Regions from separate parts of the Mesorhizobium sp. M0587 genome, predicted to be linked through region 3. Evidence: predicted binding sites of a transcription regulator. Region 3 holds the regulator's gene; each other region holds the start of a gene.

Region 1 (7,161 bases), on a different contig from region 3:
CCGTCCTCGTCGACGGCAGCCAGAGCGCCGTCCACATGCCTGTTGACGTGCAGGATCTCGACTGCGATTTCTTCGTCTTCACCGGTCACAAGGTTTATGGCCCGTCGGGCATCGGCGTGCTCTACGGCAAGAAGGACATTCTTGCGGGCATGCGCCCGTTCATGGGCGGCGGCGAGATGATCGAGGAGGTGACGGAAGACATCGTCACCTACAACGAGCCGCCGCACCGCTTCGAGGCCGGCACGCCGCCGATCGTCCAGGCGATCGGGCTGGGCGCGGCGCTCGACTACATGGACAAGGTCGGCCGCGAGCGCATCGCCGCCCACGAAGCCGATCTCAAGGCCTATGCGCATGAGCGGCTGCGTTCGATCAATTCGCTGCGCATCTTCGGCGATGCGCCTGACAAGGGCGCCATCATCTCCTTCGAGCTGCAAGGCATTCACGCCCATGACGTGTCGATGGTGATCGATCGGCAAGGCGTTGCCGTCCGCGCCGGCACCCATTGCGCCCAGCCGCTGTTGAAACGCTTCGGCGTAACCTCCACATGCAGGGCATCGTTCGGCATGTACAACACCAGGGCCGAAGTCGACGCTTTGGCCGATGCGCTGGAAAAAGCGCGCAAGTTTTTCGGGTGACGACCATGGAAGATGCGAGCACCGCTGCCGAGACCACCCCGGAAACCGCCGCCAACGGCGTCGTTTCCGCGACGGCCATCCCCGCCGATGAACTGGCGCGGTTGACCGACGACATCGTCTCGGCGCTGAAGACGGTCTACGACCCGGAAATCCCGGCCGACATCTACGAACTCGGCCTCGTCTACAAGATCGATATCGAGGACGACCGCTCGGTCAAGATCGACATGACGCTGACCGCGCCGGGCTGCCCCGTCGCCGGCGAAATGCCCGGCTGGGTCGAAAATGCCGTCGGCGCCGTGGAAGGCGTTTCCGGCGTCGAGGTCAACATGACCTTCGATCCGCCTTGGTCGCCCGACCGCATGTCGGAAGAGGCGCAGGTGGCGGTAGGCTGGTATTAGCGTCGAGCCTGACAAAGATCGGCGCACTTGCGCCAGTGGAAAAACTTCACCATTTTAGGTGAGGAATCATTCGGCAGGCCTTGAACCTGCATGGAATGGAAAAGGAAAAGACATGGCACGCTTTGCCGTCATCACGATGACCGAAAAGGCCGCTGACCGTGTGCGCGAGATCGTCGCCACGCGCGACAATGCGCATGGCATTCGCCTCGGCATCAAAAAGGGCGGCTGCGCCGGCATGGAATACACGGTCGATCTGGTGACCGAGCCCAACACCAAGGACGACCATATCGAACGCGACGGCGCCCATGTCTATGTCGCGCCCGAGGCAGCCCTTTTCCTGTTCGGCACCGAGATGGATTTCGAGCAGACGACGCTGCGTACCGGCTTCACCTTCCGCAACCCGAACCAGAGCTCGGCCTGCGGCTGCGGTGAATCCGTCGAATTGAAGCCGGCCGATCTCAAGGCCCTGGCCGAAGCACGCGCCTCCGCCTGACCTTCCTTCGCCCCGTTTACGGGGAGAAGGTGGCCCGAAGGGCAGGATGAGGGGCGGCGCCAGCTCTCGTTAGTTCGCGCCGCACCGCTGCCGGGAATCTTGTCCCCGTGAACGGGGCGAAGAGCGCTACTCCACCCACATTCCCGTTCGCTTGTGCCAGTCGGCGATGGGTTCCTCCGGGTAGACGTCGAACACCTTGTCGTTCGGTCCGACGTCGGGCTCGACCCAGTTCGCCTTGTATTTCAGCATCAGATGCACCTTTTCGGGCGGCTTCGGCAGGTCGCTGTCGATCGCCGAGGCGAAGGGGTGCACGAGTTCCGGCCAGGTCGGGTCGTAGAGCCACAGCGCCGATCCGCATCTGCGGCAGAAATTGCGCTCGCCGGTCGATATCTCGCAGCGCGGATGCTCGTCATCCTCGATCTCGGCCCGGTAGACGCCGAGGCTGCTCTTGCCCCTGACGTTCAGCGTCTCATAGTTGGCGCCGAGATTGATGGCGAAACCGCCGCCGCCTTGCTGCTTGCGGCAGATCGAGCAGTAGCACAGCATGAACGGCACCGGCGTGTGGCTCTCCACCTCGAAACGAACGGCATTGCAGCGGCAGGACCCCTTGAGCAGAACAGGCATGATGGGAGACTCCGATCGACGGTCTTTCAACCTGTCAGCAGCGTTTTGGTTGCGGCGATGACAAGCGCCGGCAGCGATGACATGATCGCGGCATGGACAATGAACGCATCGCCGAACTTTTCGAGGGCCTGGGCGCCGTCAGCATCCGCAAGCTGTTCGGCGGCAAGGGCATCTATTTCGACGGCGTCATCGTCGCCATCGTGCTGCGCGGCGAATTGATGCTGAAGGCCGACGAGCAAAGTGTGCCGGACTTCGAAGCCGCCGGCTGCCGGCAATGGACCTATACCGGCTCGCGCCACGGCAAGCTCGTCTCCATGCCCTACTGGAGCATTCCCGACAGCGCCTTTGACGATCCCGACGAGATGACGGTCTGGGCGCGCCGCGCTTACGAGGCGGGGCGGCGAGCGGGGAAGTGACACGGAGACTTTCGAGCGTTCCGGCTGTACCGAATTTTTCGGAAATGCCGAGGGACGTGACGGAACGCGGCAGTCGCGATTGGCCATGTGCTGCCGCTTGAATATCCGAGTACTACAGCGCCTTCGCAATCCGCGCCGCCAGCCTGGCGTTGTTCTCGACCAGCGCGATGTTGGTCTTCAGGCTCCTGCCGCCGGTCAGTTCGAGGATTTTCGACAGCAGGAACGGCGTCACCGCCTTGCCGGTCACGTTGAGAGCCTCGGCGGCCTTTTGTGCCGCGTCGATATAGCCCGCCATCTCGTCGGCCGGGATTTCGTGGCCCTCGGGCACCGGGTTGGCGATCAGCATGCCGCCCGCCAGCCCCAGCGCCTGCCGCGTCAGGTAGAAATGCGCGATGTCTTCCGGCTTTTGCAAGGTCAGCGGCGCGCGGAACGGCGAATGCCTGGACCAGAAGGCCGGCATCGTTTCGCAGCCATGGCCGACCACGGGCACGCCGCGCGTCTCCAGCACCTCCAAGGTCTTCTCGATGTCGAGGATGGCCTTGGCGCCGGCCGAGACGACGATGACCGGCGTGCGGGCCAGTTCGTCGAGGTCGGCGGAAATATCGAAACTCTTTTCCGCGCCCTTGTGCACGCCGCCGATGCCGCCGGTGGCGAACACTTTTATGCCGACCATATGCGCCGCGATCATTGTGGCGGCGACCGTGGTGCCGCCGGTGCGCCCTTGCGCCACGGCAAATCCGAGATCGGCGCGCGACAGCTTCATGGCATCGCCGGTCATGGCCAGCGATTCGCGCTCGCCGTCGGAGAGGCCGATCTTGATGCGGCCGCCGACCACGGCGATCGTCGCCGGCACCGCGCCGCCATCGGTGATGATCTTTTCGACGTCCGCCGCCATGGCGCCATTGTCGGGATAGGGCATGCCATGGGTGATGATGGTGCTTTCCAGCGCCACGACAGGCTGCCCGGCGGCCAGGGCTTGCGCCACCGGCGCGTGGACATCGATGAAGGGGCGGGCGGTCTCTGGGGTCATCTGGATCTCCAATCCGGTGTGCGGCGCATCCTTTTGGACGCTTCAGCGGCACCGGGCACTATGAACTGGCCGGTCTCATGCCACTTCCTGCGCATCGGGCACAAGAGCCAGCGCTTCGGTGAACGCCGCCGCGGTGAAATCCGGCACTGCATTGGCATTTTCGACGGCAAGCGTCGCGGCGGCGACGCCTTCCCGCAGCGCCGCACGCAAGGCCATCCCGCGCAGCAAGGCGGCGACTGTCGCGCCCGCCAGCGCATCGCCGGCGCCGGTGACGTCGGCCACCTTTCTTGGAGGGGGCGGAATGACGGCAAAGGTGCCGTCGCGATCGAAGCCCAGCACCGGGCCGCCTCCCGCCGTGACCACCGCGCTGACGAGGCCGGCGCTTCTCAGCCCGTCGACGATGTCTTGCCGGGAGGCCGCATCGTCAAGCCCGGCAAGTGCGACCGCTTCGCGCCTGTTCATGAAGGCCAGGGCCAGATCGCCGAGGACGGGTTTCAAGCGCACGATCTTGGCCGGTGAAATGGCGATGGCGAACACGGGCTTGCCGGCGGCAAGCGATACCAGCCGCTCCAGGGCCGCCGATGGCAGGTTGGCGTCGCACAGGATGGCATCGGCGGCGGCGATCTCCTCCCGCACCCTGGACCGGCGGATCTGCTTGGGAAACGCCAGCTCATAGAGCGCCATGTCGGCAAAGCCGACGAGCAATTCGCCCTCGCGGTCGATCAGAGCCGTATAGCTCGGCGTCGTGCGATCGAGGAACACAGCCGACAAATCGGCAATGCCTGCTTCGGCGATGGCTCGCGAAACCGTATCGGCGGCTGCATCGCCGCCGCGCACCGACAGCAGCGAGGCCGAGACGCCGCGCCGCACCGTGCTGCGCAGCGCATTGAAGACGCCGCCGCCGACATCCTCGCGCATCGTGCCCGGGTTGGAGGCGGCCGGCACGTAGGGTCCGGACACCTGGCCGCGCCGGTCGATATGGGCGCCGCCGACCGCCAGGATTCTTGGAGATTTCACCATGTGCCGATATGACCTTTGTTGGCCGTCACGCACAAGCGCCATGCCGTGCGGCGGAGCTTCGCAGCCAAGGGCGGCGATTCGCGAGGCCTGCACGGCAACCGAGTTTGGCGGATTCAGGGGTGTCCCGGGGCGAAATCGCGAGACAAAAAAAGAACAAATCAGGATGTTGGTTGTTTTTCAATAAGTTGGTGCATCTTGACAAATGAGAACAAAAAAGGTACAAACAGATAGGGATAACGGATTGTCCGGCCTTCATTGACGACCAAGGGGTGATGTATCATGGCTCAGAATACTTTGCGGCTTGTAGAGGATAAGGCAGTGGACAAATCAAAGGCTCTGGATGCGGCGCTGTCGCAAATCGAGCGGGCTTTCGGCAAGGGCTCGATCATGCGGCTCGGCGCGAACGAGCAGGTCGTCGAGATCGAAACGGTGCCGACCGGTTCGCTTGGCCTCGACATCGCGCTTGGCGTCGGCGGTCTGCCGCGCGGCCGCATCATCGAGATCTACGGGCCGGAAAGCTCGGGCAAGACGACGCTTGCCTTGCACACGGTGGCGGAAGCCCAGAAGAAGGGCGGCATCTGCGCCTTCGTCGATGCCGAGCACGCGCTCGATCCGGTCTATGCCCGCAAGCTCGGCGTCGATCTGGAAAACCTCCTGATCTCGCAGCCCGACACCGGTGAGCAGGCGCTGGAGATCTGCGACACGCTGGTGCGCTCCGGCGCCATCGACGTGCTGGTGGTCGATTCGGTCGCGGCGCTGACGCCGCGCGCTGAAATCGAAGGCGAGATGGGCGATTCTCTGCCGGGCCTGCAGGCCCGCCTGATGAGCCAGGCGCTGCGCAAGCTGACCGCCTCGATCTCGCGCTCCAACACCATGGTCATCTTCATCAACCAGATCCGCATGAAGATCGGCGTCATGTTCGGATCGCCCGAAACCACCACCGGCGGCAACGCGCTGAAATTCTATGCTTCTGTCCGTCTCGACATCCGCCGTATCGGCTCGGTCAAGGATCGCGACGAGGTCGTCGGCAACCAGACCCGCGTCAAGGTGGTCAAGAACAAGCTGGCGCCGCCCTTCAAGGTGGTCGAGTTCGACATCATGTATGGCGAGGGCGTGTCCAAGACCGGCGAACTGGTCGACCTCGGCGTCAAGGCCGGCGTGGTCGAGAAATCAGGCGCCTGGTTTTCCTACAATTCGCAGCGTCTGGGCCAAGGCCGCGAGAATGCCAAACTGTTCCTGCGCGACAATCCCGATACCGCCCGCGAGATCGAACTTGCGCTCAGGCAGAATGCCGGGCTGATCGCCGAGAAATTCCTCGAGAATGGCGGTTCCGAAGGTGGCGACGATGGGTTCGAGGATGAAGCCGGCGCCATGTAACGGCCCGGGCAGGGTACCCGCCGGAGTTCGGCCATAATCCTGCTCTATTATCTCGGGCTTATGTAATTGAGTTCTGTGTTGTTGTGTTTCAAACCGCCGGCTTCGTGCCGGCGGTTTGCGTTTTGGCGGGGTAGAGGCGGTTCCAACTGCTGGCGGAAGCCGCCAATTGGCCCATTCCGTGTTTCTGGACAGGGTGCGGTGCGACCGCTAAAAGGCCATGTCCATTTTCCGCCCCGGCGGTTCTCTCGAAAAGGCAGCATTTCATGAGTGGCGTGAACGAGATCCGGTCGACATTTCTCGACTATTTCCGCAAGGAGGGTCACGAAATCGTGGCGTCGAGCCCGCTGGTGCCGCGCAACGATCCGACGCTGATGTTCACCAATGCCGGCATGGTGCAGTTCAAGAACGTCTTTACCGGATTGGAGAAGCGGCCCTATTCGCGCGCCACCACCGCCCAGAAGAGCGTTCGCGCCGGCGGCAAGCACAACGATCTCGACAATGTCGGCTACACCGCGCGCCATCTGACCTTCTTCGAGATGCTCGGCAATTTCTCCTTTGGCGACTACTTCAAGGAGCGCGCCATCGAACTTGCCTGGAACCTGATCACCAGGGAGTTCGGGCTGAACAAGGACAAGCTGCTGGTCACCGTCTATCATACGGACGACGAGGCAGCCGGGTTCTGGAAGAAGATCGCCGGCCTCTCCGACGACCGCATCATCCGCATTCCCACATCGGACAATTTCTGGGCCATGGGCGACACCGGCCCTTGCGGGCCGTGCTCCGAGATATTCATCGACCGGGGCGAACACATCTGGGGCGGCCCTCCGGGCAGCCCCGAGGAAGACGGCGACCGGTTCCTCGAATTCTGGAATCTGGTGTTCATGCAGTATGAGCAGGTGACGAAGGACGAACGCGTCGACCTGCCGCGGCCGTCCATCGACACCGGCATGGGCCTGGAGCGCATGGCGTCGATTCTGCAAGGCGTGGAAAGCGTCTTCGAGACCGACCTGTTCCGCCACCTGATCGACGCCGCATCCTCCGCGATCGGGCGTGCTCCGGACGCGGAGACGGTAGGATCCTTCCGCGTCATCGCGGATCACCTGCGCTCGTCCTCCTTCCTGGTCGCCGACGGCGTGCTGCCGTCGAATGAAGGCCGTGGCTACGTGCT
Region 2 (7,161 bases), on a different contig from region 3:
GAAGCCGCCGACATGCTGGGAGAGGTGACGGGGAAAGCCCATGATCTCGTTGGCCCGTTCCATCACATGCCGCGATATGGGATCGCTCCGATCGAGCCCTCCGGCCCGGGCTTCCTTCTCGCCAAGCTCCGAGGTCGACCAACCCCAGATCGAGCCGGACAGTGACGCCCTGACATCCTCGGACAAGCCCATCGCTTTGGACACTTCGCGTAGCGCCGAGCGGCCGCGATAGCTGATGACGGCTGCCGCAAGGGCCGTGCGCTTGCCGCTGTATTTCTCGTAGATGTACTGGATGACGGTTTCGCGTTTTTCGTGCTCGAAATCGACGTCGATGTCAGGCGGCTCGTTTCTCTCCTCGGAAATGAAGCGCTCAAAAAGCGAATTGATTTTCTCCGGTCCCACTTCGGTGATGCCGATGCAGAAGCAAACGACCGAATTGGCGGCCGACCCACGGCCTTGGCAGAGAATGTCCTGGCTGCGGGCGAACTTGACGATGTCGTAGACGGTCAGGAAATAGCGGGCGTAGTTGAGGCGCTCGATCAGAGCGAGCTCTTCCTCGATGCGCTTCGTCACGGATTCGGGGACACCGGCCGGATAGCGGTTGACCGCTCCTTCCCTTGCCAATCTTGCCAGTTCGGCCTGCGGCCCGAGGCCGGATTCCGTCGGCTCATCGGGATAATTGTACTGGAGATCGCTGAGCGAGAAGGTCAACTCTTCCCCGAAACGCAGCGTCTCGGCCAACGCCTGCGGATGCCGGCGGAACAGGCGCGCCATTTCCAGGGGCGGCTTCAGGTGGCGCTCGGCATTGGCGGCCAGCTGCAACCCGACCTCGGCGACGGGCGTGTTGAGGCGGATCGCGGTCAGCACGTCCTGCAACGGACGCCGTTCGGCCGTGTGGTAGAGGACGTCGTTGGTCGCCATCAGCGGGATGCCGGCACTCTCGGCCATCGCCGCCGCCTGCTCGACCCGGAAACGGTCATTGCCGGCATAATCGGGCGAGACGCCAAGGCGCAGGCTCCTGCCGAAGCGGTCCCTGAGTTCGCGGAGCAGGTCGAGGACATCTTCCGCGCCCGCCGTCAGGTTGGGCAGGACCGCCAACGACATCAGGTCTCCCCATTCGAAGAGGTCGCCGCGCTGGAGAAGCGTGGCGCCCTTCTCGGTTTCATCGCGCAGATTGGCTTGGGTGAGCATGCGGCACAGATGTCCCCAGCCCTTGCGGTCCTGCGGATAGGCGAGGATGTCGGGTGTGCCGTCGCAGAAAACCAGCCGGCAGCCGGGATGATAGGAGAGTTTTTCGACCTTGGCCTGCTGCCAGGCGCGTACCACGCCCGCCACCGTGTTGCGGTCGGCGAGCCCGATCGCTGAAAAGCCCAGAAGCTTGGCCGCGACCACCAGCTCCTCCGGCTTGGAGGCGCCGCGCAGGAAGGAGAAATTCGACTGGATGCCGAATTCGGCATAGGGAATGACGGCCAGCGCGTTCATGCGAAAACCCCATGCAGGAACCAGCGCGGCGGCAGCTGCGAACCGCCGTAAAGGCCTTGCCGGTAAAGCCAGTAGCGGCGGCCGTCGGCATCCTCGATGCGGAAATAATCGCGCGTCGATGCCGCTTCGTCGCTTGGCGCCTCGCGCCACCATTCGGCGGCGATGCGCTCCGGCCCTTCGGCACGCGTCACCCGGTAGAGCGCGCGCCGCCAACGGAAGTTCAGCGGCGGCCCCTCAGGCATTTCGGTGACCGGCACCTCGATGGGTTCGGGCGAGCGGAAAAGCCGGATCGGCCGCTCCGGCGGGAAGATAGTCGTGGGTGCCTGTATCCTGTCCGGCTTTTTCGGCGGCGTGGTGCGGCGCGGGGCTTCGGTGAAGGGGATCGTGACGACGGCGCGTTCCGGCAGATGGCTTTCGACGACGACCGGCCTGAGAACCGCGCCCTCGCCGAGCCGGGCGCGGATGCGGTCGGCGAACAGCGCGATATCGGCGCCGTCGTCGGTCACCTCGCCGGCAAGGTCGGCCTGCTGCATGTCGAAGGCGGCGGCCGACAGCACCGAAAGCCGTACCAGGTCGAAGCCGTAGCCGGCATCGATATCCTGTTCGAGCGCGGCCAGCCGTTCATGAAACAGCTTCTGGATCAGCATGGGTTCGCGCATCGGCCGCGAGGTGCCAAGCGCGATGCGGCTGACGGCGCCGTCGACGCGGAAGAGCAGCAGCGCCAGCGTCCTGGCACCTTCGCCGCGACGCTCGAGGTCGGTCTTCAATGTCGCCGCCAGCATGCCCACCAGCCGCTCGATATCCTCGGTCAGGGTGACGGGCTCGGCCAAATGGCGTTCGACCGAAAGCGGCGCGACGGGAAGGCGCGGCGACACCGCTTCGTCGAGATGGCCAAGCGCCTGGTCGAGGCGCAAAAGCAGCGAGGCGCCGAAGCGGCGGGCGAGTGGCGCGCGCGGCGCCGCCATAACGGCGCCCGCCGTGCGCAGGCCGACGCTTTCCAGGCTGGTGCGGATCGCTGGTTCGATGCGCAACGCGGCCAGCGGCAAGGGTGCGAGCAGCGCTTCCTCCTCGCCGCTATCGACGATGCGGTCACCGGAGAAGCGTGCCGCCGCCCAGGCCGCGCCCGGTGTCGCGGCAAGCCCGGCGCGGACATCGAAACCCTGATGGAAGAAGCGCGACAGGATGTCGTCCAGCATGGCGCGCTCACCACCGAAAAGATGGGTGCAGCCGGTGACGTCGAGAAACAAGCCGTCGGTTGCGTCCAGCGCCACCAGCGGCGTGTAGCGGTCGCACCAGTCGGCAAGGCCTTCGAGAAGGCGGCGGTCGGCCTCCGGATCGGCTTCGGCGACGTCGATCGACGGATGCATGGCGCGTGCATCGGCAATGCCCATGTCGCGCTTCAGGTGCAGCGCCTCAGCCCGCTCGTCGAGGGCTGAAATGCGCTGCGCGTTCCCTTGGCGGTGACTGATCACCAGCGGAAGATGATCCGACGGCCGGGAACGCCAGGATCGCCCCAGACGCTGCCGCAGGATCCTTTCCACTGCCAGATAGGGAAACCACAGGGACAGGATTCTCTGCCCATTCTTTCTGGGCGCGTTCCCTCCGTCCTTCCTCGTCCCTTCTTTCGTCGAATGCGCGTTCATCGGGGTTCCACTCCAGTGTGAATTGTCCGGGCAGGGCCGTGCGGCTCTTGCCGATGGTGATGGTAAAGGCCGGGCGGCCGATCGAGCCGGCAAGCGGCCCGGCGACCGTGTCGCGCGGCACTGCCGGCGCCGACGCGACGATGAGGCGGACGGGCGCCGCCGTCGGTTCGGGCTCGGATGCCTGCCGCAACAGGAACACCGGCCGGCCGGCCGCCTGCGCACGGGCATGCAGCCGGCGCGTCGCGGTCAGGTCCAGCCGCTGCGGATTGCCGCGGATTTCAAGGATGACGGCGGCAAGCGCCGTCATGCGGGCGGCCTCCTCGGCGATCCACAGGGCATCGACAAGTCTTGGCGCTTCGGAGAACAGCAATTGCTCCGGCTGGATGCCGAACGAGGCATGAAGCCCTTTTGCGTAGGGAAAGCCCGCCTCCCGGAAAATCTCCGTGGTGCCGATCCACAGCACCGGCAGTCCTTGTGCCTGCCTGAGGATCAGGCTGGTGAGCGACAGCGCGAAACCGGCGACGGCTCCGGCGTCGCGGGTTTGTGTGCCATGGATTTCGCTCAAGGCGGCTTTCGGCAAACCACCGCTCAGGGCGGCATCGAGCCGCTCGACGCCGCTGGGCAGGAACGCATCCGGCAAGGCCGCCGCCACGCCGCGCCGGACGATTGTGACATCGCTGTTGGCATCGGCATCAGGGTTCGCGCCGGCCGGCACCTGCAGGCGCTCGGGCAGCGTTCCCTCGATTTTCGCGATCTGGCGGCGCAGGGCAAAAACAGTCTCCCGCGCCACGGCGGTCATCGCCATGACGGTCAGCTTCCACTCAATTGTTCCTGTTATGTTCCCTATAGATTCCAGAGGGCGCCGGAAGAGTCAAGCAGAGTCCTGAAGAATTTATTCCTGTTGGCGTGCAGGCTGCGGGTGCATCAGCCGCGTCATTTGCCGAGTCCGGCCTGAAAGCCTATATGCCGGATCAAAGGACACCGCATGGCCCGCATCTACAAAACACGCACCTGGCACGACGAGCTTTCGCCTTCGATGGAGGAAATGGAGTTCCTGGCGCTGGAGGCCTACGCCCATCTGCCGGAGGATTTTCGCAAGCTGACCGGCGAGATCGTCATTCAGATCGCCGAATTCCCGACCGACGAAATCATGGACGATCTGTCGCTGGAAACGCCGTTTGACCTGCTCGGCCTATTCGAGGGGCGCGGCATTGCCGAGCGCTGGAACCCGCAGACCGGCGAAGGCCCGAACCGCATCACGCTCTATCGCCGCGCCATGCTCGACTACTGGGCCGAAAACGAAGAGACGCTGGGCGACATCGTTACCCATGTGCTGATCCACGAGATCGGGCATCATTTCGGCCTGTCGGACGATGATATGGAGAAGATCGAAGAGGCGGTGGAATAAGGTCCTAAGCTTCAGCGAAAGCTACCAATCGCTAAGCTTGGTATCCGGCCCGTATTCCTGACCCTCGACATCCTTGACCACCGCCTGGCCGCAGCGCATGGACTTGGCTTTCTTGTCATAGGCATAGGTCGGCGAGCCGAACAGGTGCCAGCCCTTGTTCAGCGCCGCCGTCACCTTGTGGCAGAAGCTGGCATCGTCCTGGGCGGTCAGAAAGCGGTAGAGTTTCATTTTTCAGTCCCTGTCGTGAAGAACGAGCGGCCTTGGGTCGAGCATGATCTGTTCCGAAAACCGATTGCCGTTTTCATGCTCAATCATTGGCCGATGGCGGCCGCCTTCGCCAGCAGTTTTTCGGCCTGCACCAGATGCAGCCGCTCGACCATCCTGCCATTCAGCGCAAGCACAGCTTTGCCGCTGTTCTCCGGAAGCGCAAAGGCGTCTTTCACCAGGCGCGCCTCGGCCACCGCCTCCGCCGATGGCGCGAAGGCGCGGTTGGCGGCTTCGATCTGGGCCGGATGGATAAGGGTCTTGCCGTCGAAGCCCATGGCGGCGGCTTCCGTGCATTCGCGGGCGAAAGCATCGAGGTCGCGGAAATCGTTGGAGACGCCGTCGAGCATGTCGATACCGCCGGCCCGCGCGGCCAGCACCATCTGCATCAGCCACGGCACGATATAGCGGCGGTCGGGCGTCGCCAGCACGCCGGTGTCCTTGACCAGATCGTTCGTTCCGGCAACGAAACAAGCCAATCTGGATGCTGGGTCGCGACCAAGTTCGGCAATGGCGCCGATGTTGAGCAGCGCCTTGGGCGTCTCGATCATCGCCCACAATTTCACGCTGTCCGGAGCAAAATTATCATCGAGCACATCGCCGGCCTCGAGCAGGTCGCGCGGCGTGTCGACCTTGGGCAAAAGAATGCCGTCCGGCTCGCAGTTGGCGGCGGCCAGCAAGTCGGCGGCGCCCCATTCGCTGGCCATCGCGTTGACACGCACGATCATCTCGCAACCGCGGCTAATGTGGCTGGCAACTGGACGGGCGGCGAAAATCCCCGCCAGCTTTTCGCGGGCGGCGATCTTGTCGGCCGGGGTGACGGCATCCTCGAGGTCGATGACGATCACGTCGCAGGAAAGCTGCGCGATCTTGGCCAGCGCCTTGTCGCTGGAGGCTGGGATATAGAGCACCGAGCGGCGCGGGCGGTAGGTATCGGTCATATCGGATCTATGCCGCCTGTGGCGGGTGGAGGCAAGCGTGCGGGAGGGGAGAGGAAAAGCGCGGGCTCGCCAACGTTGGTGCCCTTCCTCTCCCTCCGGAGGGGGGAGAGGTGGCGCTGCGAAGCAGCGACGGAGTGGGGGAAGCCATTCGCCCAACGCGCAGCAGCCGCAAGACAGACACAAACCCGGCGAGCAAGAAAACTCCAGGCAAGCGGCAATCAGTGGATGAACGGTCGACCCCCACTCCGTCTCGGCTTCGCCGAGCCACCTCTCCCCCGATCGACGGGGGAGAGGAACCTGAACTGGAATGAAGCCTCGATCCTTCCCCCACAAGTGGGGAGATCGGCAGCTTTGGTCTTTGCACGAAAACTGCACAGGCTTGCGGAAAACCTCCTCGGATCCGCCGCATCGCTTCCCTGCCCGCCTGCGAGACAGGCGGCATGCAAAAGCGAGCAAAACACCGTTGGTCCCTGCCTTGCCGGCTGCGCGGCGAAAGCTGGTGGCTGATCGATCCGCCGCCAGCGAAACCCGCGATCTCAGCCATTGCCCGCAAGCGCCCGCCGATCATCCGGTTGCAAGCCACGGGGAAGACCAGGTCATGACATCCTTGTTCACCGCCCCGCCGAGCTATTGCAGCCGCCTCGGTTCCGCCGTGCTGCTGGCAGCACTTGCGGATTTTCTGTTCTACGGCCAGCCCGTCGGCATCACGGTTTTCCTGTTCGCCATGCTGATTGCCGCCGCGGTCGTGGCTGTGCATCCAGCAGCCTTCAGCGACGGCAGGCTCTGGACCAAGCCCCTTGCGCTGCTTGTTGCATTGCTGCCGCTTGCCGAGACTGTAAGCGCCTTGTCGGTGTCAACAGCGCTTGTTGCCATGATCGTCTTCGCGCTTTCGCTCGGCGGGCGGTTGCGACACCGCACTGCCGGCATTGCCGGCCAGATCGCGCTTTTCCTGCTGGCGATGCCGTTCCGGTTCGCCGCCGATTTCATCCGCTGGCGCAAGACGGCGCGCCGGTTCAGCCGGCGCCGCGTCCGGCTGGCGGCGATCGCCGTCTGGGCGATGCCGTTGACATTGGGCGCCGTCTTCCTGGCGCTGTTCGGCGCCGCCAATCCGGTCATCGATTATTGGTTGTCGCTGATCGACCTGCTGAAGCTGCTCGATCTCATCCAGCTCGCGCGGCTTGCCTTCTGGCTTTTCGTGCTCGTCGGCGTCTGGGCGTTTCTGCGGCCACGCTTGCCGCGCCTGTTCCGCCGTATCCCGCGTGCGCCGACGGCGATCGCTATCAGCGCTCGATCAAAGGCGACCGTCACCACGATCGAGGACATCCTGTTCGGCAAACCCGCCATCCTTCGCGCGCTTGTTATCTTCAATACGTTGTTTGCGCTGCAGACCGCGCTCGATGCCACCTACCTCTGGGGCGGAGTC
Region 3 (7,161 bases):
TCAGCGCGATCTTTTCCAGTTCCATGGCGATGTCGAGCAGCGGATCGTCCTTTATGCCGAGCTCGCCCAGCACTTCGTGCGCCGTCTTCTGCATGATCTTGGCGCGCGGATCGTAATTCTTGTAGACGCGGTGGCCGAAGCCCATGAGCCGGAACGGATCGTTCTTGTCCTTGGCGCGGGCGATGAACTCCGGGATATGATCGACATGGCCGATCTCGCCCAGCATGTTGAGCGCCGCTTCATTGGCGCCGCCGTGGGCCGGGCCCCACAGGCAAGCGATGCCGGCGGCGATGCAGGCGAACGGGTTGGCGCCCGACGAACCGGCGAGGCGAACGGTCGAGGTCGAGGCGTTCTGCTCGTGGTCGGCATGCAGGATGAAGATGCGCTCCATGGCGCGCGCCAGCACCGGGTTGATCTTGTATTCCTCGCACGGCACGGCGAAGCACATATGCAGGAAGTTTGCCGCGAAGTTCAGCTCGTTCTTCGGGTAAATGAAGGGCTGGCCGATGTGGTATTTGTAAGCCATGGCCGCGATGGTCGGCATCTTGGCGATCAGTCGCATGGAAGCCACCATGCGTTGGTACGGATCGGAAATATCAGTGGAGTCGTGATAGAAGGCCGACAGCGCGCCCACCACGCCACACATCACCGCCATCGGGTGCGCGTCGCGGCGGAAGCCGGTGAAAAAGCGCGACATCTGTTCGTGCACCATGGTGTGGCGTGTCACGCGGTAATCGAAATCATCCTTCTGCGCCTTGGTCGGCAATTCGCCGTAGAGCAGCAGATAGCAGACCTCGAGGAAGTCGCCGTGTTCGGCCAACTGGTCGATCGGATAGCCGCGGTGCAGGAGAATGCCGGCGTCGCCGTCGATGAAGGTGATCTCGGACTCGCAGCTCGCGGTCGAGGTGAAGCCGGGATCGTATGTGAAGGCGCCAGTGGTGGTGTAGAGCGTGGCGATGTCGATGACATCGGGCCCGACAGAGCCGCTTCGCACCTTGAATTCATGAGTCTTGCCGCCGAATTCCAGCTTTGCCGTGGCCTCTTGGGTTTTGCCGCCAAATTCCAGTTTTGTCGCAGCTTCGGTCATTGCAAACTCCTTTTTGTTTCCTCATGCCGGCAAAGGCAAATTGTGCAAGCGACACGTCGAAATCACCGCAATGCCGCTTATTCGCCACCGCATTTCAGGAGGTGCGTGCCAGATTGGGCCAAGGCCTAATGTTGCACTGCGAAACCCGCCTTTCAATGCCAATCTTCTTGGTCCAGTTTGCTCCTAATCGATTTGATCTTCTATGCGCGCGAGGCTTTCCTCGCGCCCGAGGACGGCAAGCACGTCGAACACGCCCGGCGAAGTGCTCTTGCCGGTCAGGGCGGCGCGCAAAGGCTGGGCCACGGCGCCCAGTTTGTAGCCGCCGGCCACTGCGTAGTCGCGGATGGCGGCCTCCGCCGCGGCGGCGGTCCAGTCGCCTGACAGCGCGTTCAAAGCTTCGTGAGCGCCGCGCAGGATCTTGCGGGCATCGGCGTTGAGCAAAAGCGCCGCCTTGTCGTCGACCGGCAGCGGCCGCGCCGCAAACAGGAAGGCTGCGCCGTCGACGAGCTCGACCAGCGTCTTGGCGCGCTCCTTCAGGCCCGGCATTGCGGCCAGCAGCTGCGCCTTGTTGCGGTCGTCGAGGCGCGCGGCCATCGCCGGGCCGCCTTCGAGATAGGGCAGGGTGGCGATGAAGATGTCGAACAGCTCGGCATCATCCATGCGGCGCATATGGACGCCGTTCAACGCCTCCAGCTTGGCGAAGTCAAAGCGGGCCGCGCCCTTGTTGACGTCGCCGATATCGAACCAGGAGATCATGTCCTTGATCGACATGATCTCGTCGTCGCCATGGCTCCAGCCAAGGCGCGCCAGATAGTTGAGCAACGCCTCCGGCAGATAGCCCATGGCGCGATAGGCCTCGACGCCGAGCGCGCCGTGCCGCTTCGACAACTTGGCGCCGTCGGCACCATGGATCAGCGGAATATGCGACATCGAAGGCACGTCCCAGCCCATGGCGTCGTAGATGACCGTCTGGCGAGCGGCATTGGTCAGGTGGTCGTCGCCCCGGATGATATGCGTGACGCCCATGTCGTGGTCGTCGACGACGACGGCATGCATGTAGGTCGGGTTGCCGTCCGAGCGCAGGATGATGAAGTCGTCGAGATCCTTGTTGGGAAAGCGTACCTCGCCCTGGACGCGGTCGTGCACCACCGTCTCGCCTTCCGTGGGCGCCTTAATGCGAATTGCGCCCTTGGCGCCGGCAGGCGCTTCCGACGGATCGCGGTCGCGCCAGCGGCCATCATAGCGCGGCGGCAGGCCCTTGGCCCGCGCTGCCTCGCGCATCGCCTCCAGCTCGGCGGGCGTCGCATAGCAATAATAGGCCTTGCCCATGCGCACCAGCTCCTCGGCCACTTCGCGATGGCGCGGCGCGCGCTCGAACTGTGACACAGGCTCGCCGTCCCAGCTAAGGCCAAGCCAGGAAAGCCCGTCGAGAATGGCCGTGGTCGCAGCCTCGGTCGAACGCTCCCTGTCGGTGTCCTCGATGCGCAGCAGCATCGTGCCGCCGGTGTGCTTCGCGTACAGCCAGTTGAACAGCGCCGTGCGCGCGCCTCCAATGTGGAGGTAGCCGGTGGGCGAAGGGGCAAAACGGGTGACGACCTTGTCGGACATGGAGCTCTCGGAAACCATCTGAAGCGGGGTGCGGTGCGCGGGCTTTCGCGCGTTGCGCGTTCATGTAGCATAGGGTGTCGAGGGCGCAAGGGGCAGACCCGATGGCTGGACGAGGCTGGAGCTCGGATCAGGGCGAGGATGCTGTTGCCGGCGTCAGCGAACGGTCCCTGTTTGCAACGCCCCAGCCTGTTCCGCTGCCGTCGTTATCGCCGCTCGTGCAGGCTCCCGGCAGGCAACCGTTGCCGGTGGATATCCCAGCGCCAATTCCGCCCACGGACGCCGGAAGGATTGTGCGCGTGCGCCGGCGGATCGGCCGGGTTTCACTGCCGCGCCTGCGCCGCGGCATTGCAACGGCGGCGGCTCTGGAACTCGACCGCGGCATAGGTTTCCTATTGGTGCCGGTCTGTCTGGCGAGCGGAGCGATCGGCTATTTTTCGCTCGCGGCGGAGCCTGACCTTGCGAAACTTGTGGCGCTGGTCATGCTGACGGGGCTCCTAGCTCTGGTCTCGCGTTCCTGGCCCAAAACTCACCTGTGCCTCATGGCGGCGTTCCTGTGCGCGGCTGGCTTGCTTGCCGCGAAGGTCGAGACGTGGCGGACCGCGACCCGGATGCTGGGCTCCGAAATCTCGACGCAAGTGACAGGCCGTGTCGTTTCGGTCGACCGGATGGAGACTGGCCGCATCCGATTGACCATCGACGTGATGTCGACCGCCCGGCCGATACTGCGCTATGCGCCGGAGCGCGTCCGGCTGTCGGCACGCAAGATACCGGCCGAACTGACCGCCGGTTCCCTGGTCACCGGCTATGCCAAGCTGCTTCCGCCGACAGGCCCGGTGCGGCCGGACAGCTACGACTTCTCCTTCGACAGCTATTTCGCGGGCATCGGCGGCAGCGGGTTCTTTCTCGGCAATCCAAAAATCGTCGCCACAGGTGACGATGGCATGCCGCTGTCGGCCCGCCTTTCCTCGGCGGTGGAAACCGCCCGCGAAGGCATCGCCGATCACATCAGGGACATTGTCGGCGGTGCCGAAGGCGAGATCGCCGCGGCGCTGATCGTCGGCGTGCGCGCCGGCATTCCTGACGAAATCAACGAAGCGATGCGCCGTACTGGCATCTATCACATCATCTCCATTTCCGGACTGCACATGGCGCTGGTCGCAGGCACCATCATGGGCCTGCTGCGCGGCGTCTTTGCCCTGTTCCCGGATTTTTCAGCGCGTCGGCCGGTCAAGAAATACGCCGCCGTGGCGGCACTTTGCTCGATTGCCGCCTATCTTGTCATCTCGGGCGTCGTCGTTGCCGCCGAGCGCAGCTTCATCATGCTGGCGGTGATGCTGATCGCGGTGCTGTTCGATCGGGCGGCGCTGACCATGCGCAACCTGGCGATCTCGGCGATCGCCGTCATCGTGGTGTCGCCGCATGAAGTGGTCGGCCCGAGTTTCCAGATGTCTTTCGCCGCGACCGCCGCGCTGGTCGGCGCCTATGCCGGCTGGGCGGATCACCGTGCGGGAAAGACCAGACCGCCACCGCCGAAGCGATCCCTGCCGGGTTTCCTGACGCGAAAACTCCTGCTGGCGACCGGCGGACTTGCCATGACGTCGATCATCGCCGGCGGCGCCACGGCACTTTTCGCCATCTGGCATTTTCAGCGCGTGTCGCCGCTCAGCCTGTTCGCCAATCTGGCCATCATGCCGATCGTGACGCTCGTGATGTTCCTGGCCGTTGCCAGTGCACTGTTGATGCCGTTCGGGCTGGATGGGCCGTCCCTTTACCTGATGGGCAAGGGGTTGACTGTCATGATCGCCATATCAAGCTGGATTTCCGAGCGTTCGCCGGTCGATGCCGTCGGGCTGATTTCGCAGCAGTCGGTGCTGTTGGTGACCATTGCCCTCGTCATCGCGACAATGGCAACGACATGGCTGCGGCTTGGAGCACTTCCATTCGCGCTCGCCGGTCTGTTGATCGTCGGCGATACGCGCACGCCGGATGTGCTGATCTCGGAGGATGCGCGGCTGGTCGCACTGCCGATCGGCGGCGGCGAACTTGCGGTCAGTCGGGCACGCCCGAACGAATTCACCGTCGACAACTGGAAACGCGCCCTGACATCCGAAACCATCGTCGTGCCGGAAATCTTCACCGAAGGAGACGGCGAATTCGACATCGCCGATTCCATCGGGCTGCCGCCGGGATCACCTTTCTATTGCATATCAGGCGTCTGTCTCGCCAGGCACTCATCGGGTGCAATCATAGCGCATGTCGAAGACCGCAAGGATGCGTGGAAAGCCTGCGGTTTCGCCGACCTGATCGTCATCAATGATGCAACGGCATATGACCCCTGTCACAACCCGCTGGTGCTTGTCGTCACCAAGCGGCAACTCGCCCGCAAAGGCAGTGCGGCCGTCTTCTTCGACCGCCAATCGGCGATCGCACCAGCGACAATCAGCTTCGCCGTGGACAGCCCATACCGGCCTTGGCACACGCAACGCAAATTTTCACGCGAGGCGAGGGGGCTGCCGCCCTACAACAAACCCGACAAGCCAGCGGTAAAACCGCAGCCGCCTCAATAGCGTCTGATCAGCCCGACCAGTTTGCCTTGCACCTTGACCCTGTCTGGCCCGAAAATGCGCGTTTCATAGGCGGGATTGGCTGCCTCGAGAGCAATCGAAGCTCCCTTGCGGCGGAACCGTTTCAGCGTCGCTTCTTCTTCATCCACCAGCGCTACGATGATTTCGCCAGGGCTGGCCGTGTCGGCGTTGCGGATGATGACGGTATCGCCGTCGAAGATGCCGGCCTCGATCATCGAGTCGCCCTTGACCTCGAGCGCATAGTGTTCGCCACCCATGATCATGTCAGGCGGCACCGAGATCGAATGCGTCTGATGCTGTATGGCATCGATCGGCACACCGGCGGCGATACGGCCCATCACCGGGATCGACACCGCGGAAACCGCATCGTCGTCATTGCCAGCCGATGACATCCGCGATTGCGCCGGTTTGATCTGGCGGCCGAGGCTGCCTTGCCCAAGACTGCCCTGGATGACGCTTGGCGAGAATTTTTTTGCCGCATTGAGGCCCGGCGCGATCGAATCCGGCAGCCGCAGCACTTCCAGCGCCCGCGCCCGGTTGGGCAGCCGGCGAATAAAGCCGCGCTCCTCCAGCGCCGTGATCAGCCGATGGATACCGGACTTGGAAGCGAGATCGAGCGCTTCCTTCATCTCGTCGAAGGAGGGCGGAATGCCGCTTTCCTTGAGTCGTTCATGGATGAACATCAGCAGTTCATGTTGCTTGCGTGTCAGCATGGCGGCCCCCAAGACATTGAACAACGGGTTTGAATCAGAATCAGAAAAACAAACCCAGAACAAACACTATCTGTTCCAGTTGTGTTCCGCAACTGTTTAAAGTTTAATGAATTTGTTAAGGCTGCGGAAACGAAGTGGCCTCCCGCAACCGGCATCCCAAAGGCGCGGTCCGCCGTCAACGCGCGCTCGGGCCCATTGAAATTGTTTCGGTTAATGGCCTGTGGGCCGATCGATCTCCACTTTTGGCATAATCCCGCAAGCTGTGTTGCCGACAGATGCCGGGTGCGTTTCGGCGGGTCGAAAAACCTCCGTCGCTCGTGAACGAAACGAAGCCAAAATGCCAACTGCGTGCCAGAAAGCGGCCAGGCACCGTAGGACGCGAAGGGCCGCTTTTTTGCTCGTTGCTTACCGCTCGCTTGACGAAACCGTATAAGAGTATACGGTTTGTGAGGAGGAACATGAATGATCACGCCGAAGCAGGCAGCGCGCCGCGCACGGATAGAGCATGCCGCCTACGCGGTGCTCCGGGAAACCGGCTACAAAAGCGCGTCCCTGCTTGCCATCGCCAAGCGGGCATCGGCGTCGAACGAAACCCTCTACAACTGGTACGGCAACAAGCAGGTGCTGTTTCGATCCCTGATCGAAGCCAATGCGGGAGAGGCAAGGAAGCTGCTGGAGGACGCCCTTCACCAGGCTCGCGATCCCCTCGAAACCCTGGGCTTGCTAGGGCCGGTCTTGCTGACCCTGGTGACGGGCGACAAGGCGGTGGCGCTCAATCGCGCCGCGGCGGGCGACGTCAACGATACAGGCACGCTTGGCCAATCGATCGCGCAATTCGGCCGCAACACCATAATGCCGCTTGTTGGCGACCTGCTTCGAACCGCAAGTCGGGACGGCCTGATCGCCTGTGACGATCCTGCCGAAGCCGCCGACATCTACGTCCGTCTTTTGATCGGCGATCTTCAGGTTCGCCGGATCGTCGGGGTCCTGGAGGAACTGCCTCCGCCGGAAGTCGAGCAAAGATCGAACAGGGCGCTCACCCTGTTCTTGCGCCTCTATGCGCCCGACAGGGACGGCCGGTCGTCGACAGCCGCCGACAGGAGTACACGATAATGATCGCGGTTCCCTACCTGTCCGCCCTTCTGTCGCTCCTGCCGGGAGCTTGGTT
Region 4 (7,161 bases), on a different contig from region 3:
CGGGCACCGCGGCGAAGAAATCGACGCCTTCCTCGACGGTCATGTCGAGCACATCGGCGATCGACTTGCCCTTGAACAGCACGTCGAGCGTCTCACGGTTGTAGCGCTTGCCGTGGCAGACGTCGCAGGTGACGTAGACGTCGGGCAGGAAGTGCATCTCGATCTTGATGACGCCGTCGCCCTGGCAGGCCTCGCAGCGGCCACCCTTGACGTTGAAGGAAAAGCGCCCCGGCTGATAGCCGCGCGCCTTGGCTTCCGGCAGGCCCGCGAACCAGTCGCGGATCGGCGTGAAGGCACCGGTATAGGTGGCCGGGTTCGAACGCGGCGTGCGGCCGATCGGCGACTGGTCGATGTCGATGACCTTGTCGAGGAATTCGAGGCCCTCGATGCGGTCATGCTCGGCCGGATGCTCGCGCGAGCCCATGATGCGGCGGGAGGCCGCCTTGAACAGCGTCTCGATCAGGAAGGTCGACTTGCCGCCGCCCGACACGCCGGTGACGGCGGTGAAGGTGCCGAGCGGGATTTCGGCGGTGACGTTCTTCAGATTGTTGCCGCGCGCGCCGACGATTTTCAGGCGCCGGTTCTTCTTCGCTTCGCGCCGCACGCTGGGCGTCGCCACCTCCAGTTCGCCCGACAGGTATTTGCCGGTGATCGAATTGGGATTGGCCATGACCTGCTGCGGCGTGCCCTGGGCGATGATCTCGCCGCCATGAATGCCGGCGGCCGGCCCCATGTCGACGACATAGTCGGCATGCAGGATGGCGTCCTCGTCATGCTCGACGACGATGACCGTGTTGCCGATGTCGCGCAGGTGCTTCAGCGTATCGAGAAGGCGCGAGTTGTCGCGCTGGTGCAGGCCGATCGACGGCTCGTCCAGCACATAGAGCACGCCGGTGAGGCCGGAGCCGATCTGCGAGGCGAGCCGGATACGCTGGCTCTCGCCGCCCGACAGCGTGCCGGAATTGCGCGACAGCGTCAGATAGTCGAGCCCGACATCGTTGAGGAAGCGCAGCCGTTCGCGGATTTCCTTCAGCACGCGGACCGCGATCTCGTTCTGCTTGTCGTTGAGCTGCGCCGGCAGGTCGGTGAACCACTGGTCGGCGTTGCGGATCGACTGTTCGGTGACCTCGCCGATGTGCTTGCCGGCGATTTTCACCGCCAGCGACTCGGGCTTCAACCGATACCCCTTGCAGGCCGGGCAAGGCGTGGCCGACATGAAGCGCTCGATCTCCTCGCGCATCCAGGCGGATTCGGTCTCTTTCCAGCGCCGCTCGAGATTGGGGATGACGCCCTCGAAAGTCTTGGTCGTCTTGTAGGAGCGCAGGCCGTCATCATACTGGAACGTGATCTCGCGCTCGCCTGTGCCGCGCAGGATCGCCTCCTGAGCCTCGACGCTCAAATCCCTGAACTTGTCGCCGAGCTTGAAGCCGTAAGCCTTGCCCAGCGCCTCAAGCGTCTGCACGTAATAGGGCGAGGTCGATTTCGCCCATGGGCTGACGGCACCGTCGCGCAGCGACAGGTTCTCATCCGGTACGACGAGATTGGGATCGATGGCGCGCTGGCTGCCGAGACCGTCGCAGGTCGGGCAGGCGCCGAACGGGTTGTTGAACGAGAACAGCCTGGGCTCGATCTCCGGAATGGTAAAGCCGGACACCGGGCAAGCGAATTTTTCGGAGAACAGGATGCGCTCATGCGTCTCGTTCTTCGACTTGTTGACCGAATCCTCGCCGGTCTGGCTGGCGTCGAGCGGCTTGTCGGCGAACTCGGCCACCGCCAGTCCTTCGGCGAGCTTGAGCGCGGTCTCGATGGAGTCGGCAAGCCGGGTGGCGAGATCGCCGCGCACGACGATGCGATCGACGACGACGTCGAGGTCGTGCTTGTACTTCTTGTCCAGCGCCGGCACGTCGGCAATCTCGTAGAAGACGCCGTCGACCTTGACGCGCTGAAATCCCTTCTTCTGCAGCTCCAGCAATTCCTTGCGGTACTCGCCTTTGCGGCCGCGCACGATCGGCGCCAGGATGAACAGGCGCGTGCCTTCCTCGACCGCCAGCACCCGGTCGACCATCTGCGAAACCGTCTGGCTTTCGATCGGCAGGCCGGTGGCCGGCGAATAGGGCACGCCGACACGCGCGAACAGAAGCCGCATATAGTCGTAGATCTCGGTGACGGTGCCGACCGTCGAACGCGGGTTCTTGGACGTGGTCTTCTGTTCGATGGAGATGGCTGGCGACAGGCCGTCGATCTGGTCGACGTCCGGCTTTTGCATCATTTCGAGGAATTGCCGGGCATAGGCCGACAGGCTCTCGACGTAGCGGCGCTGGCCTTCGGCATAGATGGTGTCGAAGGCGAGCGACGACTTGCCGGAGCCCGACAGGCCGGTCATGACGATCAGGCTGTCGCGCGGCAGGTCGAGATCGACGTTCTTGAGATTGTGTTCGCGCGCCCCGCGAATGGAAAGAAATTTATGGTCGGCCATAGCCGGTCGCCGCCTCAGATCTGGAATTCGTGGGATTGGCGGGCTTTTCCCGGCCATCCCTTATGTAGGTTTTTTTGCCGCCACGTCGAGAGACGCCACAACTCCCGACAGAAGCGTTTAACCGTCTTTCGCGCGAAGGGGCAAGCAGAAAGAACAAAGGCCGAACATGCTCCTGACAAAAGCTGTGCATGGAGCCCTGGTGCATGAGGTTCGATCACATTTTTTAATCAGCCTATTTGAACGGTTGACGTCCCCGACAGAGGGGGGCAGACTCCAGACGTCAACCGAAGCCGGCCGTCTTTCGATGGCCTCGCCGCCCAGGGGCGGCCTGCGAGACGCCGCAGGCATTTGCGATTTGAGCTTCGGGACGACGACAGGACGCAATGGACAAAGGAGCGGAGCATGACGCCACCTGACCATCACAAAGGGCTCCACATCGCGATGGAGCCGCGGCGGGCATAAGTGCCAAGAGTTGGCGGTTTCGCCGCCAGGCAAACCATGAACCTGCCGTACCGTTAAAATCAGAGACTGCTAGTCGGATCGTCGGCTGAACACCGCGAAGCATCCGAAATCAAACGCCGGCAGTATATTCCCGGCAAGAGATTGGATTTTAAATCCAGAGAAGCCCCGTCCGTTTGCGCAAAGCACGGCGGGGCTATTCTTTTAGGCGAGATGATCTCCAAAAGCGTGCCCGCCCAATAGCGCGGACCTTGAGAAGATGAATCGCAAACCCTCCGGCTGATGTCACCGGTTGGAGGGCTTGATCGAACCTGCGCCGACATCGACAGTGATGCTGCCGGAAATCCTGACGTCCGTGTCGCCGATCTTGAACTGGCCGTCGCCGTTGCTGGGGAACGCGTCGTCGGACTCGGGCTGCGGAGCCGGCCTGGCGATGCGATACTCGCTGCTCACGCCGGGCAGGGCGCCTTTCCGTGGCGAGTTGTCTTCGGCGCGTGCCGTGCCGGACACCAGGCCGGCAATGGCGAGCATCGCAATGGCGATGCGGTGTGAAGTTCTGGACGGAAGAAGGTAGGCCATTCCTCATTTATAGTCATGTGGCGCCGACGGAACCAGACAGCCATCGTCAAATCTTCGGCAACCGGATTCACGCCGCCTTTTTGCGTGTGTCGAAGACGTGGTCGACGATGCCCCACGCCTGGGCTTCGCGGGCGGTCATGAAGTGGTCGCGGTCCAGCGTTCGCTCGACCTCTTCGTAGCTGCGTCCGCAATGCTGCGCATAGAGTTCGGTCATGTGGCGTTTCGTCTGGCCGATGCGCTCGGCATGGCGCTGGATGTCGGAGGCCTGGCCCTGGAAACCGCCCAGCGGCTGATGCAGCAGGATGGTGGCGTTGGGCAGCGAAATGCGGCGTCCCGGCGAACCCGCCATCAGCAGGAACGATCCCATCGAAGCGGCAAAGCCCATGCAGACGGTCGACACCGGGCAGCTGATGTACTGCATCGTGTCGTAGATGGCGAAACCGCTGGTCACCACGCCACCCGGCGAGTTGATGTAGAGCGAGATCTCCTTGTCGGGATTGTCCGATTCCAGCGATAGAAGCTGTGCGCAGACCAGCGCCGAGGTGTCGTCGTTGATCTCGCCGTTGATGAAGATGATGCGCTCGCGCAGCAGCCGCGAGAAAATGTCGAAGGCGCGTTCGCCGCGGCTCGATTGCTCGATCACCATCGGCACCAGATTGGCAACACCGCTCATAATCTTCTCCATTGTCCTGGTCAGGCCGCGCGCAGCATCGGCAAAGATGTGTTCGCGGCGACGGGTTTCGCGGGCCCGCGCAGTCCCAGCGAAAGCCGGCATCCGGCACCCGCCGTGGCAACAGCGGGCATTGCCTTGCGGGCAAAGCCGTCATGGACGATGCGCAGATGCGTGCCGCCGGAAACGGTGCGGGCGAGCGTGAAGGTTACGATGCTGTCGAGCGCGTCCTGCCTGGCATCGCCCGGCTGCTCGCGCCAGGAATAGCGCAGCAGCCGTTCGGGTTCGGCGTCAAGGATTTCGCATTCGATCGCAGCCTCCGGCCCGGCGAAAGCGAAACGGCTGCCGGTCTGCGGCCTGATATCGTTCGGCATCATCCAGGCCGCGAGCAGTTCCGGCACCGTCAGCGCCCGCCATACTTTTTCCGGCGGCTCGGCGAGGTCGTACTCGAACTCGATCGCATCGAGAGCGGCTTCCGTTTGGCTTTCGTGCTTCATTGGTCCATGTCCTTCAAAACCGCCTTCAGCCTTTCGATGCGATCCGGCCAGAAGGCCCGGTAGCGTTCGATCCAGGAGAGCAGGGGTGTAAGCCCCCGCGGATCGGCGCGATAATAGGCGTTGCGGCCGGCGCGCCGCTCGGTCACGAGGCCGGCTCCGCGCAAAACCGCCAGATGTTGCGACACGGCCGGCTGCGACACCGTCATGCCGCTGCGCAGTTCCGACACGCTCATCTCGCTTGTTGCCAAACGCTCAAAGACGGCGCGGCGCGTAGGGTCGGCCAGGGCTCGGAAAATCTCGGCTTCGATCATGACAAAAGCATAAGTCGATACTTATTGGTTTGGCAAGGGCTGTTTTGAAACCCATATGTAGGCTTCCAGCATTGCTGCCATTCCTTGACAATCGGCAGTAATGCGTGTAGAACGAAAAGAGAACAAAAACCTTGTGGGAAAAGCCAGCCTTAGCAGGCGGCGACTGTCGGCAACCTGTAAGGTGCTGCGACAAAAATTTGTTTCGGACGAGCGCGGAGAAATATCATGGCGGGTAGCGTCAACAAAGTCATTCTGGTCGGCAATCTCGGCGCAGACCCGGAAATCCGTCGCCTGAATTCGGGCGAGCCGGTCGTCAACATCCGCATCGCCACGTCGGAAAGCTGGCGCGACAAGAATTCCGGCGAGCGCAAGGAAAAGACCGAGTGGCACAACGTCGTCATCTTCAATGAGGGGATCGCCAAGGTCGCCGAGCAGTATTTGAAGAAGGGCATGAAGGTCTATGTCGAGGGCCAGCTGCAGACCCGCAAGTGGCAGGACCAGACCGGTGCCGACAAATACACGACGGAAGTCGTGCTGCAGAAGTTCCGCGGCGAATTGCAGATGCTCGACGCGCGCGGACAGGGCGAGGGCGGCCAGGTCGGCGGCTATTCCGGCGGCAGCAGCCGTGGCTCCGATTTCGGCCAGTCCAGCCCGGGCGAAAGCTTCAATCGCGGCGGCGGCGCTTCCAAGGGCGGCGGTGGCGGCGGTTCTTCGCGCGAGCTGGACGACGAAATTCCGTTCTGAGCATCGACACGGGCGTGACGGGCATCTGAGGAGAGGGCGCGATGTCGCTCGGACCGCTCCTATCGGCACGTCCTCCGATCCCATGGCATGCGTTTGCGGCTTTTGCCGCGCTGGCGATAGGCGGCGCGCAGCTGGCGCTGCCGAAAGGCACGCTGCGCCACCGCGCGATGGGCTATCTCTGGGCGGCGCTGATGCTGGCCGTCGCCATCTCGAGTTTCTGGATCCAGCAGATACGGCTCCTTGGCCCTTTCAGCCCGATCAATCTCTTGTCGATCCTGGTGCTGGTCACGGTGCCGCTGGCGGTCTGGCATGCACGCAATCACCGCGTCGCCAAGCACCGCAAGGCGATGATTGCGCTGTATGTCTTTGCGTTGGTCGGCGCCGGCATCTTCACGCTGTTGCCGGGCAGGGTCATGCACGACGTGGTCTTCGGGGTCGCGCGTAGCGGCCCGTGAACTCTTCTCTAGTCCCAGGCATGGACAGTGTTGCGGCGAAAGGATGTTTCAGGTGAAAGCACGCATCAAATGGGTCGAGGAACGCACCTTCGTCGGCGAATCCGGCACGGGCCACAAGGTCGTGCTGGGGACTGCGTTCGGACCGGAAGGTAAAACGCCGGGGCCGAGCCCAATGGAGCTGGTGTTGATCGGCACCGGCGGCTGTTCGGCCTATGACGTGGTGCATATCCTCGAAAAGGGCCGCGAGGCGGTCGAGGACTGCGTGGTCGAGCTCGACGCCGACCGGGCCGAAACCGAGCCCAGGGTTTTCACCCGCATCCACATGCATTTCGTCGTCAAGGGCAAGGCGCTCTCCAGCGACAAGGTCAAGCGGGCGATCGATCTTTCGATCGAGAAATACTGCTCGGCCTCCGCGATGCTGGCCAAGACCGCTGCGATCACCCACGATTTCGAAGTGATCGATATGACGGCGAAGTAGGGTCGCCGTCGACAGGCGGCCCGTCGCGGCATCACCCCACCATCAATGCCTTGATGCCGTCCGCGACGAACTGCACGGCAAGTGCGGCCAGGATGACGCCGAGCAGGCGGGTCAGGATCGAACGGCCGGTCTGGCCGAGGATGCGGTCGATGCGCTCCGACAGCACGAACACCAGATAGGTGATGGCGAGGCAGACGAAGATGATGCCGACCAGCGCCGCCTGCGCGCCAAAACCCTGAAACGAGCCGGAGAGCAGCACCGTCGCTGAAATCGCGCCGGGGCCGGCGATCAGCGGGATCGCCAGCGGGAAAGCGGCGATGTTGTGGATCATGTCCTTGGTTATGGCGACGTCGCCGATCTTCTCCTTGCGGTCCTGCCGGCGCTCGAACACCATTTCGAAGGCGATGAAGAACAGGAGAAAACCGCCGGCGACGCGGAAGGCCGGCAGCGTGATGCCGAACACCGACAGGATCGAGGCGCCGGCGACCGCGA

The links. Region 3 encodes LexA, which represses DNA repair genes until DNA is damaged. Its sites were predicted from a motif close to TGTTCNNNNTGTGTTCNG; they were not measured.
Region 1: the regulator LexA is predicted to act here: its motif matches at 4,821-4,838, upstream of recA (recombinase RecA).
Region 2: the regulator LexA is predicted to act here: its motif matches at 3,952-3,969, upstream of NKI49_RS16860 (ImuA family protein).
Region 4: the regulator LexA is predicted to act here: its motif matches at 2,626-2,643, upstream of uvrA (excinuclease ABC subunit UvrA).

Annotation. Positions count from the first base shown of each region.
Region 1 covers NZ_JAMYQP010000014.1:35,011-42,171, reverse strand. Annotated here, with positions in the region: gene NKI49_RS15165 (cysteine desulfurase) at 1-635, shown strand, start outside; gene NKI49_RS15160 (SUF system Fe-S cluster assembly protein) at 641-1,033, shown strand; gene sufA (Fe-S cluster assembly scaffold SufA) at 1,146-1,526, shown strand; gene NKI49_RS15150 (GFA family protein) at 1,653-2,150, opposite strand; gene NKI49_RS15145 (TfoX/Sxy family protein) at 2,243-2,566, shown strand; gene NKI49_RS15140 (pseudouridine-5'-phosphate glycosidase) at 2,679-3,596, opposite strand; gene NKI49_RS15135 (carbohydrate kinase family protein) at 3,672-4,616, opposite strand; gene recA (recombinase RecA) at 4,896-5,993, shown strand; gene alaS (alanine--tRNA ligase) at 6,257-7,161, shown strand, end outside.
Region 2 covers NZ_JAMYQP010000016.1:108,187-115,347, forward strand. Annotated here, with positions in the region: gene NKI49_RS16850 (error-prone DNA polymerase) at 1-1,482, opposite strand, end outside; gene NKI49_RS16855 (DUF6504 family protein) at 1,479-2,954, opposite strand; gene NKI49_RS16860 (ImuA family protein) at 2,896-3,930, opposite strand; gene NKI49_RS16865 (metallopeptidase family protein) at 4,111-4,533, shown strand; gene NKI49_RS16870 (DUF1737 domain-containing protein) at 4,555-4,761, opposite strand; gene NKI49_RS16875 (HpcH/HpaI aldolase/citrate lyase family protein) at 4,845-5,738, opposite strand; gene NKI49_RS16880 (DUF4153 domain-containing protein) at 6,337-7,161, shown strand, end outside.
Region 3 covers NZ_JAMYQP010000060.1:3,591-10,751, reverse strand. Annotated here, with positions in the region: gene gltA (citrate synthase) at 1-1,087, opposite strand, end outside; gene gltX (glutamate--tRNA ligase) at 1,271-2,695, opposite strand; gene NKI49_RS31050 (ComEC/Rec2 family competence protein) at 2,797-5,262, shown strand; gene lexA (transcriptional repressor LexA) at 5,256-5,993, opposite strand; gene NKI49_RS31040 (TetR/AcrR family transcriptional regulator) at 6,456-7,106, shown strand.
Region 4 covers NZ_JAMYQP010000006.1:64,893-72,053, reverse strand. Annotated here, with positions in the region: gene uvrA (excinuclease ABC subunit UvrA) at 1-2,476, opposite strand, end outside; gene NKI49_RS07625 (hypothetical protein) at 3,221-3,514, opposite strand; gene NKI49_RS07620 (ATP-dependent Clp protease proteolytic subunit) at 3,582-4,187, opposite strand; gene NKI49_RS07615 (SRPBCC family protein) at 4,208-4,681, opposite strand; gene NKI49_RS07610 (ArsR/SmtB family transcription factor) at 4,678-4,992, opposite strand; gene NKI49_RS07605 (single-stranded DNA-binding protein) at 5,218-5,736, shown strand; gene NKI49_RS07600 (DUF2306 domain-containing protein) at 5,778-6,191, shown strand; gene NKI49_RS07595 (OsmC family protein) at 6,244-6,669, shown strand; gene NKI49_RS07590 (MarC family protein) at 6,701-7,161, opposite strand, start outside.